Regions from separate parts of the Paenibacillus sp. sgz302148 genome, predicted to be linked through region 2. Evidence: riboswitches for the same ligand, from Rfam matches in the RefSeq annotation. Region 2 holds a riboswitch; the other holds the start of a gene.
The links. A riboswitch is a leader RNA that binds a small molecule or an ion and turns the genes downstream of it on or off. The one in region 2 is predicted to bind cyclic di-AMP.

Region 1 (9,346 bases), on a different contig from region 2:
GCGGCGTTCATGATGTTTATGCCAAAGAAGGGAGACGAGCTTGTAAGCGGAGAACTGACGTGGATTTCCTTCAATCGATGGACCGCGGTTGCGGCCGCGTCGATTGTCGGGATTTTGTCCGGCATCGTCGGCGCTGCGGGAGCATTCATTACGGTACCGATCATGCTGGTCGTCTTGAAAATTCCGACACGGGTCGCTATCGCTTCGTCGCTTGCCATCACGTTCGTCTCCTCCATCGGTTCCACCGTTGGTAAAGTTATGGGCGGGCATTTGCTGCTCATTCCGGCCGCCGCAATGATCGTGGCGAGCGTAATCGCTTCGCCGATCGGGGCGCATATCAGCAAAAGGCTCAATACGAAGGTGCTGCAATGGATCCTAGTGCTGCTAATCACGGCAACCGTAGTGAAGATTTGGTGGGATATTCTGATGGGATGAAACGATTCATTTTATAAACGGGAGGAAATCAAAATGACATCATTACAAGCAAATCAAACGTTGGTATGCGAAGGGCTCGCGTGCCCGCTGCCGGTCGTCCGCACGAAGAAGGCGATCGACGAAATGCAGCCGGGCCATGTACTTGAAGTTAGGGCGACGGATAAAGGCTCGGTGGCCGATTTGAAAAGCTGGGCCGGACGGACGGGACACGAGTATATCGGACTGATCGAGACAGACGGCGTGTTCCGGCATTATATACGCAAGGCGGAAGCCGAGGAGATGAGGGAAGAACGTAAATTTCCGCACACAGTCTCCAATGAGGAGGCCCACGGCCGTGACGCTAACATTCTTGTCCTCGATGTGCGCGAACCCGCGGAATATGCGTTCGGCCACATTCCCGGCGCGATATCGATCCCGCTGGGCCAACTGGAGGCGCAGTGCGGCAAGCTGGATCCGGAGCACCACTATTATGTCGTATGCCGCACGGGCAACCGAAGCGATATGGCTTGTCAGCTTCTAGCGGAGAAAGGCTTTAAGCATGTAAGCAACGTGTTGCCCGGCATGTCGCAGTGGAACGGACCGATGGATCAGAATTGATCCGCAAGCGGGTCTGTTGCGAAGTAAGATTTTAAAACCAAGGAGGAGTTACCGATGGCAATAAGGCAAATCAACGCGCGGGAGCTGCATCAGCTTATCAATGGCACCGGCGGCGCGTTCATTCTGGACGTACGCAACGAAGAAGATTTCGCCAACTGGAAAATCGAAGGTCATCAAGTGCGCTCCGTCAACATTCCGTATTTTTCATTCCTCGAGGAGGACAAAGCGGTACTGGAGCCGCTGCCGAAGGATGAAGAAATGGTCGTTGTTTGCGCCAAAGGCGGATCGGCGCAATTCGTAGCCGAAATGTTGGATGCGAAAGGTTACCGCGCCGCGGTACTCCTGGACGGCATGCTGGCATGGAGCCAATTCTATGTTCCGATGGAGGTTGCCGCGAACGAAAAGGTTCAAGTGCTGCAAATCAATCGGCTGTCCAAGGGCTGTCTATCCTATGCCGTCATATCGGGCGGTCAAGCGATGATTATCGACCCGAGCCATCGGATTGAAGAGTATATCCGGTTAGCCGAGCAGCATCGGTTCATGATCTCCCATGTGGTCGATTCGCATTTGCACGCCGATCATATATCGGGCGGAGCCGCGCTGGCCGCGCGAACAGGAGCCGTCTACTTGATCTCCTCCGGAGAAGTGAAAGGGACGAATCTGAACTACGAGCCGCTCGAAAATCACGCTTCCATCCGCATCGGCCAAGTGGATGTCGAAGTACTGGCGCTCCCCACGCCGGGACATACGCCGGGTTCGACGTCATTTCTGGTTGACGGGAAGTATTTGATGTCCGGGGATACGATTTTTGTCGGCGGATTGGGGCGTCCCGACCTTGGAGGCAAGGCCGAGGAATGGGCGCATGATTTGTACGATACCGTATTTCGCCGGATCAATACGATGCCGGATGACGTGCTTGTCCTGCCGGCGCATTATGCGGACATCTCGGAAATGAACGGCGACGGCATCGTCGGCAGAGCGCTTGGCGATATCCGGGAACGCAACGACATCATGCGGAACGAGGACAGGGATGCCTTTACGGAACAGGTTGCGGGTGCTGCATCGACGGAGAAGCCGCCGAACTTCGAAGATATTATCGCGATCAATCGCGGAGAGCTTCAAGTCGAGCCGGAACGCGCCGTAGAGCTGGAAATCGGTCCGAACCGCTGCGCCGTTCATCATCATGAATAACGATAACCACTATTAGGAGGCTGAACGAGTATGAAAGCAAACGTAACGATAGACGCCAAAGGACTGGCTTGCCCGATGCCGATCGTCAAAGCGAAGAAAGGCATGGACTCGCTGCAATCGGGGGAAATCATGGAGCTGCTCGCGACGGACAAAGGCTCGGTCAACGATTTTCAGGCATGGGTACGCCAGACGAAGCACGAGATGCTGGAGCACAAAGAGGTCGATGGCGTATACGTGTTCTACGTGCGAAAAGCGTGACCGGAACCTGTACGGACAACCTGTATTCGAAGCGCATTACGCGCTCATCCGCTGCCGGCGGCCTGTCGCAACGGCCAGCAGGCCGCCAAGCTATCGTTTTTTTTGCGCGCAATATATACGGTTACGTGTATAAGTACTATAATCGAAAGGGGAAACTGCTCCAAGATGGAAACGAACAAAGAGAAAACGACCATTGTTTTGTTCAGCGGAGATATGGATAAAGCGATCGCCGCTTTTATTATCGCGAACGGGGCGGCTGCTTACGATCATGAGGTGACGATCTTCTTCACCTTCTGGGGACTGAACGCGCTTCGCAAAGACGAGCCTGTGCAAGTGAAGAAAGGCTGGCTCGAGCGGATGTTCGCTAGGATGATGCCGAGAGGAGCGAAGCGGATGGGCTTGTCCCGCATGAACTTCGGCGGCGTTGGTCCGAAGCTGATCGGGCACGTGATGAAGAAGCATAATGCGCTTAGCCTGCCGCAGCTGATCGAGCTTGCACAAGAGATGAACGTCAAGCTCGTCGCGTGCACGATGACGATGGACTTGCTCGGCTTGCAAAAGGAAGAGCTGCTGGACGGCATCGAATACGCGGGAGTCGCGGCTTATCTCGGCGATGCAGCGGAGGCCAAGGTGAACTTGTTTATATAAGGTGAGCATTCGGAGAAGGGAGGTCGGTCCGGCATGAAATACGATGAAGACGTCAAACGGCGGCTGCGGCGCATTGAAGGTCAAATTCGCGGCGTGCTCAAAATGATGGACGAGGAAGCGAACTGCAAAGATGTCGTCAGCCAATTGTCCGCCGTCAGAAGCGCATCCGACAAAGCGATCGCGTACATCGTCGCCGTGAATTTGGAGCAATGCATCCTAGAAGAGCAGCAAGCGGGCGGCGATACGAGCAAGCTGGTCGCGCAAGCCGTCGAGCTGCTCATCAAGAGCCGGTAGCCGACCTTGCCGGTGTGGCGCCCCTTCAGCCGACATGAAGCGGCCCCTTTGGCTCGGCCCAAATCACGCTCAAACACTTGACTGCCATGCCATGTTCCGGTAAGATGAAAATACGCTTAATTTCCGGTTATTCAATCGGAAAGCGGGGGAACCATTCTTTTGGGGCGAATCATGAATTCATGTAGGGGACCACTTTCCCAAGCCCGACAGCTAACCTCGTCAGCAGTAGGTGGGTCACAGTTGCATGTTCAATTACACTTTAGCTGACCCGTGTATTCGGGTCTTTTTGCGTTCAATTGACCCGATTGCAGCGATCTTCAGGATGCTTTATAGCGTCTTGACTTTCGCCGCATGCAGGGTCATTTTTGTTTTTCCCGCAACTATGATCTATCCGTAAAGGAGGGATATCCACGCTTTATATCACTTGAAGAAGTCGTGACACTATAACCATTCAAGGAGGATGAAAGCATGGCGCAGCCAAAGTACATTACGAACATTGACAAAATTACCGAAATTCCCGAGCGTGACCGAATTAAGCTCAAACAGATTACCGAAAAATTCGTGTTCCGGGTCAACGACTATTACTTGAATCTGATCGATTGGAGCGATCCGAACGACCCGATCAAAAAGCTGATTATTCCGAATGAAGGCGAATTGTCGGAATACGGCAGATGGGACGCTTCGGACGAAGATACGAATTACGTCGTTCCCGGTTGTCAGCATAAATATAAAACGACCGCTTTATTAATCGTCTCCGAAGTATGCGGGGCGTACTGCCGGTATTGCTTCCGCAAGAGGCTGTTCCGCAACGACGTCAGCGAAGCGATGTCCAATGTCGATCCGGGGCTGGAGTACATCGCGAAGCATAAGGAGATCAACAATGTTCTGCTGACCGGCGGAGACAGCCTGATCCTTTCGACTGCGAAGCTGAAGGGCATATTCGAGAGGCTGAGAGCGATCGACCATGTGAAGATCATTCGGTTAGGCTCGAAAATTCCGGTGTTCAACCCGATGCGGATCTACGAGGACAACGAGCTGCTGGAAGCGATTCGAGCTTACTCCAGCGTAGACCGCCGCATTTATGTGATGGCGCACATCAACCACCCCCGGGAAATTACGCCGGAAGCGAAGCGGGCGTTTGATGCGCTGCATCAAGCCGGGGCTATCGTCGTGAACCAAACGCCCGTTTTGCGGGGGATCAACGACAATGCCGCCGTACTCGGCGAATTGCTGGATAAGCTTTCGTGGGCCGGCGTAACGCCATATTATTTTTTCATCAACCGTCCGGTTGCCGGAAACCGCGATTTTGTCCTGCCGCTGGAACGGGTTTACCGTCTCGTCGAAGAGGCGAAGGCCAGAACCTCGGGTCTTGGCAAGCGGGTCCGATTGTCGATGAGCCATACGTCGGGCAAAATCGAAATACTCGCGATCGAAAACGGCAAAGCTTATTTGAAATACCATCAATCGAGGGACGACCAATACGGGAAGTTTATGATTCTCGATTGTCCGGCGGATGCCGCGTGGTTCGACGATTTGCCGGGCAGCGAGAAGTACTGGCAGAAGCCGAAGAAGAAAAACGAGCTGATAATTTCCGTGAACGAACTGCCGAACCATCCGAGGCAGAAACGAGTGGCGCGAGATTGCTCCGCAGGCTAACGCGGCGGGGGCTCGGCAGCTAACAACATCGCTGTGAAGAGGGGAATCCATGAGCCGAATTGATGTCATTCGCAAGCGCATCGCCAAGCAGCATTACGCAGATTCCGGCCACATGGCGGTGGACGACATCCAATATTTAATGGATGAGGTCCAGCGTTTAAGAGGCGCCCTGGAAACGATCGTGGGGGAAGGTTATTTCTCCAGCGATGCGGAGCATTGGATGGCGTACAAGCGAATTGCGAAGAAAGCGCTGGAGCAGCGGTAGCCAGCTTTTTTAGAAGGAAATGTTTATGATCCAACAGGGAGCATCCATTCTGCGGAATGGGTGCTTTTTGTATTCGCAGGGTCATTCATCGTACGAGCGGGCCCATACAAATTTTGGCCGAGAACATTTTATCGGATGAATGGAAATCGGGGGAATACTGAACGATGACGAGGGCTTATTTTGCCGAATTACGATACATAGACGTATCACAATTCAAATAATACGTCATATACAAGGATTTACACTTGCATTAATACATCATATATAAGTATAATACAATCATCAAAGAGAAACGTGAGTCATATTTCTCGAACACCTAGGAGGGATTTCGATGACAGGAATAGGTATTAGCGGTACTGGACGTATTGGACGGTTATTAATCCGGAGCATGTTCAAATCAGATCATCTCGTGAAATATTTGAAGGCGGTAAACAGCACCTATCCGGTCGAGACCATCGCGCATTTGCTGAAATATGATTCGGTTCACGGAACATGGGATGCCGACATCGGTGTAGAGGACGGCAAACTGCGAATTAACGATCGCTTAATCGAATTCGTCAGCCAACGGGAGCCCGAGCTCATCCCTTGGGCGAAGCTGGGCGTAGATCTGGTGATGGACGCCACCGGTAAATTCAACGACCGCGAAGGCGCCAAGCGGCATATGGCGGCAGGTGCCGAGACCGTTATCATTACGGCTCCGGGCAAGCAAATGGACCTGACGGTCGTAATGGGCGTAAACGAGAAGCAATACGATCCGGACCGGCATCGTATATTGTCCGCCGCATCTTGCACGACGAACTGCGTTGCGCCGGTGCTGAACATTTTGGACGACGCATTTCAAGTGCGGAACGGCTGGATGACGACCGTTCATTCGGTGACGTCCGACCAGAACCTGCTGGACAATCCTCACAAGGATTTGCGAAGAGCGCGTGCTTGCACGCAGTCGATCATTCCGACGACAACCGGCGTGCGCAAGGCGCTTCAGGATGTACTTCCTCATCTTGCCCCCCATATCGAAGGATTATCCTTGCGCGTGCCGACGCAGGACGTGTCCTTGGTGGATTTGACGGTGGAGGTCGAGAACGAGGCGACGATCGAGGAAATCAAGCAGGTTTTCCAAGCCGCAGCTACCGGGAAGTTCGCCGGGTATGTCGGATATTCGGAGCAACCGCTCGTTTCCGCCGATTTTGTCGGCAATTCGCATTCCGCCGTCATTGACGGTTTGTCGATCATGAAGCATGGCCGGCAGATCAAGGTTCTGGCTTGGTACGACAATGAATGGGCGTATGCATGCAGAGTCGTCGGTCTTGCGAATTTGGTTGTTGATAAAGCGAAGCAAGCGGCCAGAGATGCGGTGGCAGTTTAAGGCTTATTGGAATGATTGATCAAGCGGATGGAGGAGCAAGCAGATGGAGGAACTTAGGTTGGAACGCAAAAAGGATATACAGGCAGCTATTCCGGGCTCTTCGGACATCCATGTCAATTTGCCGGTGCCGAAGCTGATTGAAGCCGCAATTCGGCGAGGCGAAGGCCGTCTTTCGTCGACGGGGGGACTGCTGGTATCGACCGGACAATATACGGGACGTTCGCCGAAGGATCGATTTATCGTGAAGGACTCATCGGTTGTCGATCATGTAGCCTGGGGCACCGTCAATCAGCCGATTGCGCCTGAACGCTTCGACAAGCTATATCAGCGGGCGCTGGCTTATGCTGCCGATAAAGAGCTGTTCGTATTCGACGGTTTCGCCGGAGCGGACGTACAATACCGGATGCCGATTCGGGTCGTTAACGAATATGCTTGGCATAATTTATTCGTCCATCAGATGTTTATACGTCCGACGGAAGATGAGCTCGGGGCGCATAAACCGGAATTCACCGTCATGGCGCTGCCTGGACTGGAAGCCAATCCTGCCGTGGACGGGACGAACTCCGAAACGTTTATTATCGTTTCCTTCGAGAAGAGAGTCGTCCTGATTGGCGGGACGCAATATGCGGGCGAAATGAAAAAATCGATATTCAGCGTTCTGAATTATTTGCTGCCCTTTAAGGGCGTGTTCCCGATGCACTGCTCCGCCAATGTCGGCGAAAGCGGCGATGTTGCTTTATTCTTCGGTTTGTCCGGCACGGGCAAAACGACGTTATCCGCCGACCCGGATCGCCGTTTAATCGGCGATGACGAGCACGGCTGGTCCGATACGGGCGTCTTTAATTTCGAGGGCGGTTGTTACGCGAAGACCATCGGATTATCGCAGGAGAAGGAGCCGCAAATTTGGGATTCGATCCGGTACGGCACCGTGCTTGAAAATGTCGTTGCCGACGAAACGACCGGGCTTGCGGATTACAGTGACGGCTCGCGGACGGAAAATACAAGAGCGGCGTACCCGATCGACTATATTCCGAACGCCGTTATTCCCGGCATTGCCGGCCATCCGAAAACGATCGTGTTCCTGACGGCCGACGCCTTCGGCGTGCTGCCGCCCATCGCGAAGCTGACGAAGGAACAGGCGATGTATTATTTCTTATCCGGCTATACGTCCAAGCTGGCGGGCACCGAGCGCGGCATTACGGAGCCGGAGGCGACGTTCTCCGCCTGCTTCGGGGCGCCGTTCCTGCCGCAAGCGCCGAAAGTATATGCCGACCTGCTGGGCGATAAAATCGATCGGCATGGAGCGAGTGTCTATCTCGTCAACACGGGATGGTCCGGCGGCGGCTACGGCACAGGCAAGCGGATGAACCTTGCGTACACCCGGGCCATGGTCTCCGCGGCGATCGACGGCTCGTTGGAACAGGCGACTTATACGGCTGACCCGGTATTTAATCTGATGATACCGGATCAGGTGAAGGGCGTGCCAAGCGAGCTGCTGAATCCGCGCAGCACATGGAAGGAGCAGACCGCATACGATCGGGCGGCCGGTATGCTTGCGGAGCGGTTCTCCGCTAACTTCGAGAAATTCGGCGACGTAAGCGAGGAGATCCGCAAGTCCGGACCACGGACGATGATTATACGTTAAAAATGAAATCCCCCTTGAATGCGATTGGTCAAACGATCGGCTGTTCAAGGGGGATTTTCGTAGTAGATTCGATTCTTAGCAGGCGCGGCTCTTCAGTCAGCCGTGCCACGATTCAGCTTAGAAATGTTCTTCGACAAACTTGCGCTTTCTGCCCGTCAACAGATAAAGGGTAGGCACGAAAACTAACGTCAACAATGTCGAAGTCGTTAAGCCGCCGATGACCGTGATTGCCAAGCCTCCGGAAATCAAGCTCGTCGTCGAGTGAGACAACGCCAGCGGCAGCAGCGCCAAAATGGTGGCGAAAGCGGTCATCAGTATCGGTCTTAGCCGCGTTTTGCACGCCTCGATGATCGCTTCCTTCAGCTCCATGCCGGACTTGGCGTTCCGTTCGACGCGATCCAGCATGACGACCGCATTCGTCACGACGATGCCGACGAGCATCAGCATGCCGATCATCGAGCTCATGGACAACGATTGGCCGGTAATCAGCAGGGCGCCAAACGATCCGATCGGAACAAATAATAACGAAGACAAAATGATCAGAGGTGTCCGCAACCCGCCGAACGTAACGCTCATGACAAGGAAAACGAGGCCGATCGCTCCGGCCATGGCTAGCAGGATGCTTTGGAATCCGCTTTTGATCATCGACAGTCCGCCGCCGTATTTCACTTCCACATTGGCAGGAAGCGTCAAGCCGTCGATGTCCTTCTGCACTTCTTTCGTGATCGCGGCCGTATTCGAGCCTTTGACCGTTCCGCTAACTTGGGCATACGTTTTGCCGCTGTCATGGTTAATGGAGATGGGCGCCGTTCTTTCGCTAATATCGGCAATTTCGCCTAATTTCTTCTTGCCGGATATTGTCGGGATGATCACGTTCTCGAGTTGATCTTTGGTGTTGATTTGCTGCTTATAGGAAAGCGTCAAGTTCCATTCCTTGCTGTCCAGCGTATAAGTGCCCGCATCGATCGGCCTCAATTGCTCGCTGACGGCT
Region 2 (9,346 bases):
TGGCTTTTGTTCGCCATTCGATCGATCGGGGCAGTCCTGTGCTATTTTTCGATACGTATGTGGAGCGCCCCTTCGTTCATGAGTGGAATTTGATTTATGGCTACGATGACTTCAACCGAACGGTTGAACTGACTGATGTCCTCCCGCCCTATCGCAAAACGCTGCATGTTGAACAACTGGCTGCGTCGCCCTTACAGTTGCTTTGTTCAATACGAAAAACGAATCGCCCGGCAATTCGACCGGAACCGTTTCAAGCGATCAAATCCATGATCCGGTTCGCCAGGGAAGGGGACGGTTTCCGAGGCGATAACGTGCATACTTGCTATGCCCTGGGGCTTGACGCTTACGCTGCATGGATTCGCCACTTGAAGACCGGTCCGCGGCTCGCTAATTCGTACGGTCATCGTTACTTGGCTTCGGTATACGCGAACGCAAGGGCTTTTGCCGGAAAGTATGTCCGTTCGATCGAGATCGCAGGTTTTGCGGAGGAAATATTGGAGAAGGCGGCGGCTTACTTTGATCAATCGGCAAGTTTGCTTCGTCAAGTCAGTGCAATGAATCCGCTGCAGGATGCAACCGGAGCGAATTGGACAAAGGACATTCTTGATGAAACGACGATACTGCTCGACGCAGCCAGGCAAGCGGAGGATCGCGCCATCGAAATGCTGGAAAGCATTTGCGCGATGATGAATCCAATCCAATAACAGGAGGAACTCATGGATACCATTCAATTGACAATCATTACGCAAGCTAATGGAGAAGGACTGCAAGCGCTATTAAACAACGTCGAACGATTCGAAGCGAAGCGGCCGGATGCCCGCGTTCAGATCGAACAGGCTAACGGAAATTATGAGGTGCTCGAACGGATGAAAAGCAGCGAGCCCGGTGATCTCATCCATATGTCGGAAAGCGTGTTCGGTCCCTATTTACGCGATGGTCTTATTATCGATTTGATGCCTTATCTTAAGCAAGATGCGGAGATCTCTCCAGAGGACTTGTATCGAGGCGCATTAGCGGGGCCATCGTTCGATGGGAAACTGGCGGCTCTCCCTATGGATATTGCTCTGCCGTTCATCTTCTACCGCAAGAGCGCGTTTGCCGAAGCCGGCATTCCGGAACCGACGAACGACTGGACATTGGAGCAATTTAGGGAGACGGCATTGTTGCTGACGAAAAAACAACAATATGGATTTCGTATCCATATCGATATCGAATGGTTGGAGCCGTTCGTATTACGGGGAGGCGGCGCATATCTCTCCCCTGACGGCTCCACTGCGCAAGGGTACGTGAACGGCGAAGCGACTGTGGCGGCGATTCAGGAAATCGTCGATTGGTTCCGGCTGCACAAAATTACGCCGATGCCGGGCGACGCGGCGAATGTCGCTTTTAGCGACCGCTTTGCGATGGTCTTTGATTTTTCTTGGTGCATTCCGTATGTTCATCATAACCACCCCGGCGAATACGGAGCCGTCGGACTGCCTCATATGAAAGGCGGCCGCGATACGAACATGATGTATATGGGCGGATACGGCATTTCCTCCAAGTGCGGGCATCGTGACGCTGCATGGGCGCTGCTTAAGGAGCTTTGCGTTCCGCAGACAGGCAATCCGCTCAGTCAGCTGCCGGCTTCCAAATCAGCGGCCAGTCGGTTAGGCGCGGAAAAGGATCCCTTGATGCAACGTGCGCTTGCAGAACTTGATAAAGCGACGCAAAGCGCTTTTTACTTGAACCAAAAATGGAATGCCAACCGGCAAATCGTCAATCAAGACCTTAGGTTATTGATTGAAGAGGGAGCGGATGTGAGGATGACGCTGGACAAGTGGGCAACATTAATCGGATAATGCCCGGCAAATAACTCAAATAAGCTCCAACGCATTACATAGCTCTACCAGCTGGTGAACGCCGCGAAACTGATGCCGGATGCGCTCGTGGATGCTGAGGATCGCCTCTTCCGTCACTTTTTTCGCGTGCTCGATGCTTTGATGTTCGACAGCCTGGACGATTTCTTTCATGCTTTTTAAAAAATAGACGTTCTTGCGCAATGTGCGGATTAGCAATATTTTTCGAATGTCGGTTGGCGTGTACAGCCGGTAGCCGTTATCCGGATGGCGCATTGGCGTGAGCAAATCTTCTTTTTCCCAATGGCGAATGGCTGAAGTTGCGACACCCGTAAATGCCGCAGCTTCGCCTATCGTCATGGGGTTTTTTGGTTTTTTATTCGTCATGGATGACAATTCGAGATTTTGCAGCAGGTCAAGGGTTTGGTCCGCAGCGATTTTTTCCTGCTGAAGGTTCGCCTGTTCCTTATTGATGAGCCAAAAGGCGCCGTCCATGTCCGCATTCTGAATGCTGCGCAGAACCTCGCAGGTGACCGAAACTCCAAACCCGGGGAACATGGCGCGCAGGCAGCGGAAATAAGCCAAATGCACTTTCGTAAAAAGGCGGTATCCATTGTTCGCGCGAGCGGGGGCGGGAACGACTCCCCATGATTCATAATGACGTAACGCGCTCGTACTGATCTGAAGCTCTCTCGCAATCTCGATCGGCTTGAAGTATTCCATTGCCGGCCTCCTCCAAGGTTTTGGTTCGAACTGATCTTTTACATATAAGATTAAAGCTCCATGCTAAGGTTGGCAATAGCAGATAATTTATAATCCGGACCTATTCTTATAAAACCTTAGCACTTGCATGCATGTTATATAATAAGGTTGATTTTCCAAATAGGAGGAGTGCGGATGAGAGATTGGATTCAGATTAAGGGCGCTTACGAGAATAATTTGAAACATGTTTCGCTGAACATCCCGAAGTACAAGCTGGTTGTTTTAACCGGACCGTCAGGCTCGGGCAAGTCGACGCTTGCGATGGATACGCTGCAGCGGGAATGCCAACGTCAATACATGGAGTCGATGGGGATGGTGTCGGACTCCATCAACAAGCCGAAGGTGGACGCGATCGTCGGATTATCCCCCTCGATCAGCGTGGGCCAGCACGTTACGAACCGCAATCCGCGCTCGACGGTAGGTACGGTGACGGATATTTATACGTATTTGAGAGCGATATTTGCAAGGGCGGGTCATCGTCCATGCCCGTCGTGTGGAGTTATCGTTCCGCCACCGCCGGCAACCGGGGCGTCGCATTTCAGCATTTCCGACGAGGATGAGCACCAGTCGTGGGTCCAATGCCTGCACTGCAGCGCATCGATTGAAAAGCTGACCATGTCGCATTTCTCTTTCAATAAACCGGAGGGCGCATGCGAAACATGCTCCGGTCTCGGCAATGTCGCGACGTTGCGCATGGAGGCCGTATTCAATGAAGAGAGAAGCTTGCGCGATGGCGGAGCGCCTTTCTTGTACGACGCCATGGTCGAATATTATGCCAACATCTTGAAAGCGGCCGGCAAGCACTATGGATTTACGTTCGATCTCGATTTGCCGATCAAAAACTATCCTCAGCCGCAAAAAGACTTATTGTTCTACGGCGCCGAAAGCGAAGAGTTCACGCGGCATTATCCTGGCGTAAAGCCGCCGAAAACCGTTACCGCCGGCAAGTTTGAAGGCATCGTAACCGGAATATGGCGACGTTACAAGGAGAAAGGCGGGGAGGCCGAAAGCGGAATGAACGCGGCGGATCTGTTCCATCAACAGCAATGTCCGGATTGCCATGGCGCAAAGCTGAAGGAGACAAGCCGTTCCGTGCGAGTCGGCGATGCGGCGATTCACGAGATTGCGGATTGGCCGCTTGAGGATGTCTTGTCTTGGGTGTCTCGCGTGAAGATAGAGCTATCGGCCGAGAGTCTCGAGCTGCTCGAAACGATTGTAACGGATGAAATCCCATCCCGCCTGAAACGGATTCTCGATGTCGGCCTCGGTTATTTATCGCTGAACCGGCAGTCGGTCACGTTATCGGGGGGCGAAGCCCAACGTCTGCGCCTGGCATCGCTGCTTGGCTCCGGTTTGACGGGCGTGTTGTATATATTGGACGAACCGACTGCGGGGCTCCATCCGAGAGATACGGCGGGACTGATCCAGGTCCTCAAGCAGCTGCGTGATTTAGGCAACACGGTGCTCGTGATCGAACACGACGTTGAGATGATGCGCGCGGCGGACCACGTCATCGATATGGGACCCGGTGCGGGGAATACGGGCGGCCGGGTCGTCGGCGAAGGGACGCTGGAGGATCTGATGGCAGCCGCGGAGTCCGTGACCGGTTCGTACTTGCGTGAAGAAGCCGATTACAAGGTCAAGCGATTCCGGCGCCAAGGCATTGGCCGCTCTTTGACGGTTCGCAACGCTTATGCCCGAAACCTGAAGAACGTCACGGTATCTTTCCCGCTCGGATGCCTTGTGTCGATCACCGGTGTATCCGGGTCCGGTAAATCGACGCTGCTCTTCGACCTTCTGGCCGAAGGGGCGAATAACAACTTGCGGCCGGAAGGCTGCAGCGGGATCGAAGGCACGGAGGATGTCGGCAACTGGATTACGGTCGACCAATCGCCGCTCGGACGGATGCAGCGGTCGAACGTGGCGACGTATACCGACATCTTCACCGCGATGCGAAACTTGTTTGCCAGTTTGCCGGAAGCGAAGCGGCGTAAGCTTACGTCCAAGCATTTCTCCTTCAATACGCCGGGCGGCCGCTGCGAGAGCTGTCAAGGACTCGGCGTGCTGACGATGAACATGCATTTTCTGCCGGATATCGAAGTCCGATGCCCGTCATGCAAAGGCCGCCGTTTCCAGGAGGAGGTTTTGAGCATCAAGTATGAAGGCTATTCCATCTCCGATCTGCTGGATATGACGGTTCAGGAGAGCTTGGCCGTATTCGAAGGAAACGACAAGTTGGCGGATATGATCCGTTTGCTAAGCGAGGTCGGCTTAGGCTACCTCCATTGGGGGCAATCGGTGAGGACCTTATCGGGCGGAGAGGGCCAACGGTTAAGATTAGCTAAGGAGCTCGGCAAAAAATCAAAGAAGCATACGCTGTATTTATTGGACGAACCAACGACCGGCTTGCATCCCGCCGATGTGCGCCAACTGACGCTGCTTCTGGATAAGCTGGTGGACGCAGGCAATTCCGTAATTGTCGTCGAGCATAATATGGAGCTCATTCGGGAATCCGATTGGATGATCGACATCGGCCCTGAAGGCGGAGAAGGCGGCGGCACGGTCGTTGCGGAAGGAACGCCGGAGCAAGTAGCGAAGGTAAGGGAGTCATACACGGGAAGGTATTTGCGGGAAGCGCTTGGCTAGTCGATATCGAACGATGCGGATCAAAAAGCTTACCCTGAGTCGGGGTAAGCTTTTTTTCATATCGGCCATCAGTAGGCTAAGAGAAGCCGTCTCATTTTCTCATTCGTTAAGGCTTTGAAACCTGGATGGATGCCGTCATGCCGGCTTCCTTATGACCCGGCAAAGTGCAGATCACTTGATAATAGCCTGCTTTGTCGAAACTAACGGCCATGCTGTTCTTCTCCCCGGGTGCCGCGTGAATATGTACGTTTGTCCCGACGATTTCGAAGTCATGCTCCGCTTGGCCTGTATTTTCGAGTGTAATTTTGATTTTCTGGCCAACCGCAGCGCGGATAGATGTTGGTGAAAAAGAATATTCCGTAGCTTTAACAACAAGCTCTTCATCCACATGATGCGAAGCATCAGAGTGGTTCGATGAATGATCGTGAACGTGCCCAGACTGCCCGGTAGATTGCTCCGGAGGCGAAGAAGGCCGACCAAGATCCGAAGTTGGATGAATTGGAATGAATGTTGTGGAAATTAGAGACAACAAAATAAACAAAAACATAAAAATGGGCCTGGAAAAGAGAATTGACTTTTGCTTCAGAAAATCGCTTGTGACTTCCCCCTGCAGCATGAGAAATAACAAAAAAATAGCTCCGACGCAAAGAATGGATAGGATTCTAACCGTATTCCCCGCGAAGGAAGGAGGCATCATCACCATCAGCATCGTGCCCATCATACCTCCCATAATACCCGATAATAACCCGTCTAATATGGCTATCATACTAATAGGCGCCCCGGCTATGACCCCGATTGCACCCCCGATCAGCATGCTGAGAACCGTTGATTGAAAAAATAGGCCAGGTAACCATAAGGCAAACAAAACGCCTAGACCCAATCCAACTGTCATTCCTATCGTCATGGCAGCCATCATGCCGGCCATAACGGGCAACTGCTTACGAAAAGCAATGATAAAGCCTGTAATCCACACCGAAAGAATACCGTACAAGCTGCTATATATTACACTTCCCATGGTACTATGCCCCCTCACCCTATTAGTAATACAATATGGCTTGACCTACAAATATATGAATCGCTTGTTCATGATTTAAATTCGTCAAATTTGTGACATGGGCAGGAAAAAATCAACAAAAGTCGAACTTTGTAGACTGGCAGATTTTATTACATCATTTTGCCGAATCCCCGATAGGGGAGCGGGGGAACCATAACGGGTGAATTGGTCTCGATTCAGAGTGGCCATAGGGAACTTCCAACCGAACCCTCAGCTAACCTCGCAGGCATAGGAAGGAGACACCGTTGAAGAAAAAAGTATTCACGATTTTGCTAGGCACTGCCATGCTGTTCACCGTTCAAGCCGGAACCGTTTTTGCGGACGACTCGAAACTGGAACACGCGGTGAATGAAGTGCTGAACACCCCGTACAAATGGGGCGGCACGACAACGGCCGGTTTTGACTGCTCCGGCTTCATCTTGCATATTTTTAATCAATTCAACACGGAATTGCCGCGAACTTCGAAAACACAAGCCGACGTTGGCATAGAAGTTTCGAAGGATGAGCTTCAAGCCGGGGATCTTGTATTTTTTAATACGGACGGCAAAGGAATCTCGCATGCGGGAGTATATTTGGGGGACGGGAAATTTGCGCATTCCTCAAGTTCGAAGGGCGTCAGCATCAGCAAGCTTAGCGATACATATTACTCCAAACGGTATGTTACAGCAAGAAGGGTTGTTCAGGGCGAAGATTATGCGGCAATGATCAGCGATGAACACGAAAAGTAGGGCTGAGTCCATATCAGCCAAGAAGAGCCGGTTATTAGATATTGTCTAATACCGGCTCTTCTTCTTGCTCCGTACTTTTGACGGATGATGATGGTTGACTTGAAATGGATTTCATAAATTAACATGGAACAATGAAGTAAAATCGAATGCGAAAGATGCGGGCGTTGATTTTGGTTTGGCATTGTGGGGATGTAAAGATCATGAGCGCATACCGGCAAAATATAAGTTTGCGAAGCCTCAGGATATAATAAAGCTAAGCCATAATACGATCAAGGATTGAAAACCCGCGGTAGTGAATGGGCGAATAAAGCGCATGTCGAGTCTCAGGAATGAGGCTCTTTCTTTGTATATGCAGATCGTATGCTTATCTAATTTTATAAATATTTTGCATATAATCATTTCCATGCTAGCATGGGGAATGACGACAGAAAGGACGTGTTAAGATGAACTCGACGTATTGGCTTACAAATGCCCGCTTGGAGACAGGATACCGCAAGAGAGATGGAGTGATAGCAGGAACGGATACGGAATTGTTCCATTTGCTCATAGAGGACGGAGTGATTAAAAAAATCGTATCTGCGGATCAGCCTGTTGATGGCAGGTTGCCGAAGAAGGATGCCAAACAATATTTAGTGCTTCCTTCTTTCATCGAAAAACATTGCCACTTGGACAAAACTTTACTCGGCGACCGCTGGAGAGCCGTCACGCCGGTGAGTTCGATATTCGAACGTCTCGCGGAAGAAAAAGAAGTGCTCCCGAATTTACCTACTTCGACTCACGAACGTGCAGTCAACTATTTGGAAGCCTCTTTGCGGGCTGGAGCTACTCATATTCGCACGCATGTCGATATTTATCCGGAAGTCGGACTTGCCAATCTGGAAGAGGTCCAACAAGCGCAGCAGCTGTTTGAAGGGAAGCTGTCCTATGAAATTGTCGCTTTCCCGCAGCATGGGTTATTGCGATCGGAAGCGGGCGATTTGACAAGGGAAGCGGTTCGCAGAGGGGCGACCATTGTCGGAGGCGTAGATCCGGCTACCGTCGATGGGGATATGGAAAGATCGCTGCAGCAAATGATGGAGATTGCCGTGGAAGGGAATGCCGGCGTCGATTTACACCTGCATGATGCCGATCAAGTCGGAATTGCTACCATCAAGCGATTAGCCGAGCTTACCCGGGAAGCTAGTCTTCAAGGAAAAGTCGCCGTCAGCCATGCATTCAGCCTGGGGGATATTCCGTCCGATCAAGCCGCCGAAATGGCCGATATGCTGGCGGAGGCCGGGATCACCATTATTACTAGCGTGCCGCTTGCCCGCAAATTCCCGCCTGTTCGCTTATTGCACGATCATGGCGTATCCGTCGCCGTCGGGTGCGATAATGTGTTCGATGTATGGTCTCCGTATGGCAATGGAGACATATTAGAGCGAGCAGGGCGGCTGGGGGAAATTTCGAGATGGGTAGATGAACGCTCCTTGGCGCGAACGCTTGGGTTTATTACTGGGGGCAAGACGCCGCTTGATGAAGAAGGACGGCGGGTTTGGCCTAAACCCGGCGATGAAGCAAGCATTGTGTTTGTTGACGCGACTTGTTCCGCAGAAACGATCGCAAGAAGATCAACACGCATCGCCACCATGTATAAAGGAAATATCGTTGCCGGCTCGTTGGAGTAGGTCAAGGATGCAATCGACCATTCGAGGGAATAATAGGCGGGATTTCATGAAACGAGGTACATCACATGGAAAACCGATGGATCATGATGATTCTGGAGTCTTTCGCCGGGGCTGTCGCTGCCTTTTTGTTTACGTGGATATTCATGTTTAAGGTTTCCAGGCCTCTGATCAAATGGGGTATTGGCCGTTTTACAAAACAGCTCATGAACGAGCGCTATGCGTCGAATATTTGGGAAATCGTCACGGCATTAACCCGAGTAAGCCCGATCAAAACCGTCGAAAACAGCTTGCGTGCTTCATCAGGCTCGATTATCGAAAGACCGTTTGGCAGCCACAAAAAATATTTGCATTTCGACGGACTGGTTTTTTCGCCTGCCCAGCTTGCAACTTTTCCTTCTCATGAAGACGTGGAGATCGACGTCACCGTTACGATCGGCCCCAAAGCGAAAAAACCTTTGACCTTGTCGATTCCTTTGATGGCGGCGGCGATGGGGTACGGCATCGGAGTAAGCGAAAAGGTAAAAATCGCGATAGCGAGAGGAACGGCGGCCGTAGGAACATCGACCAATACGGGGGAAGGCGGATTTTTGCCGGAAGAAAGGGCGAATGCCAAATATTTGATTTTGCAATACAATACGGGATATTGGTCGA

Region 1: it holds a riboswitch for cyclic di-AMP, as region 2 does, so the genes downstream of both, AC0LWM_RS19720 (KamA family radical SAM protein) here and AC0LWM_RS31350 (C40 family peptidase) in region 2, are expected to answer to the same signal.

What each region holds. Positions count from the first base shown of each region.
Region 1 covers NZ_JBVYOJ010000013.1:64,481-73,826, reverse strand. The annotation lists gene AC0LWM_RS19750 (sulfite exporter TauE/SafE family protein) at 1-435, shown strand, start outside; gene AC0LWM_RS19745 (sulfurtransferase TusA family protein) at 469-1,032, shown strand; gene AC0LWM_RS19740 (MBL fold metallo-hydrolase) at 1,087-2,223, shown strand; gene AC0LWM_RS19735 (sulfurtransferase TusA family protein) at 2,254-2,481, shown strand; gene AC0LWM_RS19730 (DsrE/DsrF/DrsH-like family protein) at 2,647-3,129, shown strand; gene AC0LWM_RS19725 (metal-sensitive transcriptional regulator) at 3,163-3,423, shown strand; cyclic di-AMP (ydaO/yuaA leader) riboswitch at 3,527-3,662, shown strand; gene AC0LWM_RS19720 (KamA family radical SAM protein) at 3,892-5,079, shown strand; gene AC0LWM_RS19715 (hypothetical protein) at 5,129-5,344, shown strand; gene gap (type I glyceraldehyde-3-phosphate dehydrogenase) at 5,676-6,710, shown strand; gene pckA (phosphoenolpyruvate carboxykinase (ATP)) at 6,754-8,355, shown strand; gene AC0LWM_RS19700 (efflux RND transporter permease subunit) at 8,473-9,346, opposite strand, start outside.
Region 2 covers NZ_JBVYOJ010000037.1:1,069-10,414, reverse strand. The annotation lists gene AC0LWM_RS31375 (RNA polymerase sigma factor) at 1-704, shown strand, start outside; gene AC0LWM_RS31370 (extracellular solute-binding protein) at 717-1,841, shown strand; gene AC0LWM_RS31365 (TioE family transcriptional regulator) at 1,857-2,561, opposite strand; gene uvrA (excinuclease ABC subunit UvrA) at 2,736-5,246, shown strand; gene AC0LWM_RS31355 (cupredoxin domain-containing protein) at 5,353-6,261, opposite strand; cyclic di-AMP (ydaO/yuaA leader) riboswitch at 6,412-6,544, shown strand; gene AC0LWM_RS31350 (C40 family peptidase) at 6,546-7,028, shown strand; gene AC0LWM_RS31345 (amidohydrolase) at 7,472-8,695, shown strand; gene AC0LWM_RS31340 (FMN-binding glutamate synthase family protein) at 8,761-9,346, shown strand, end outside.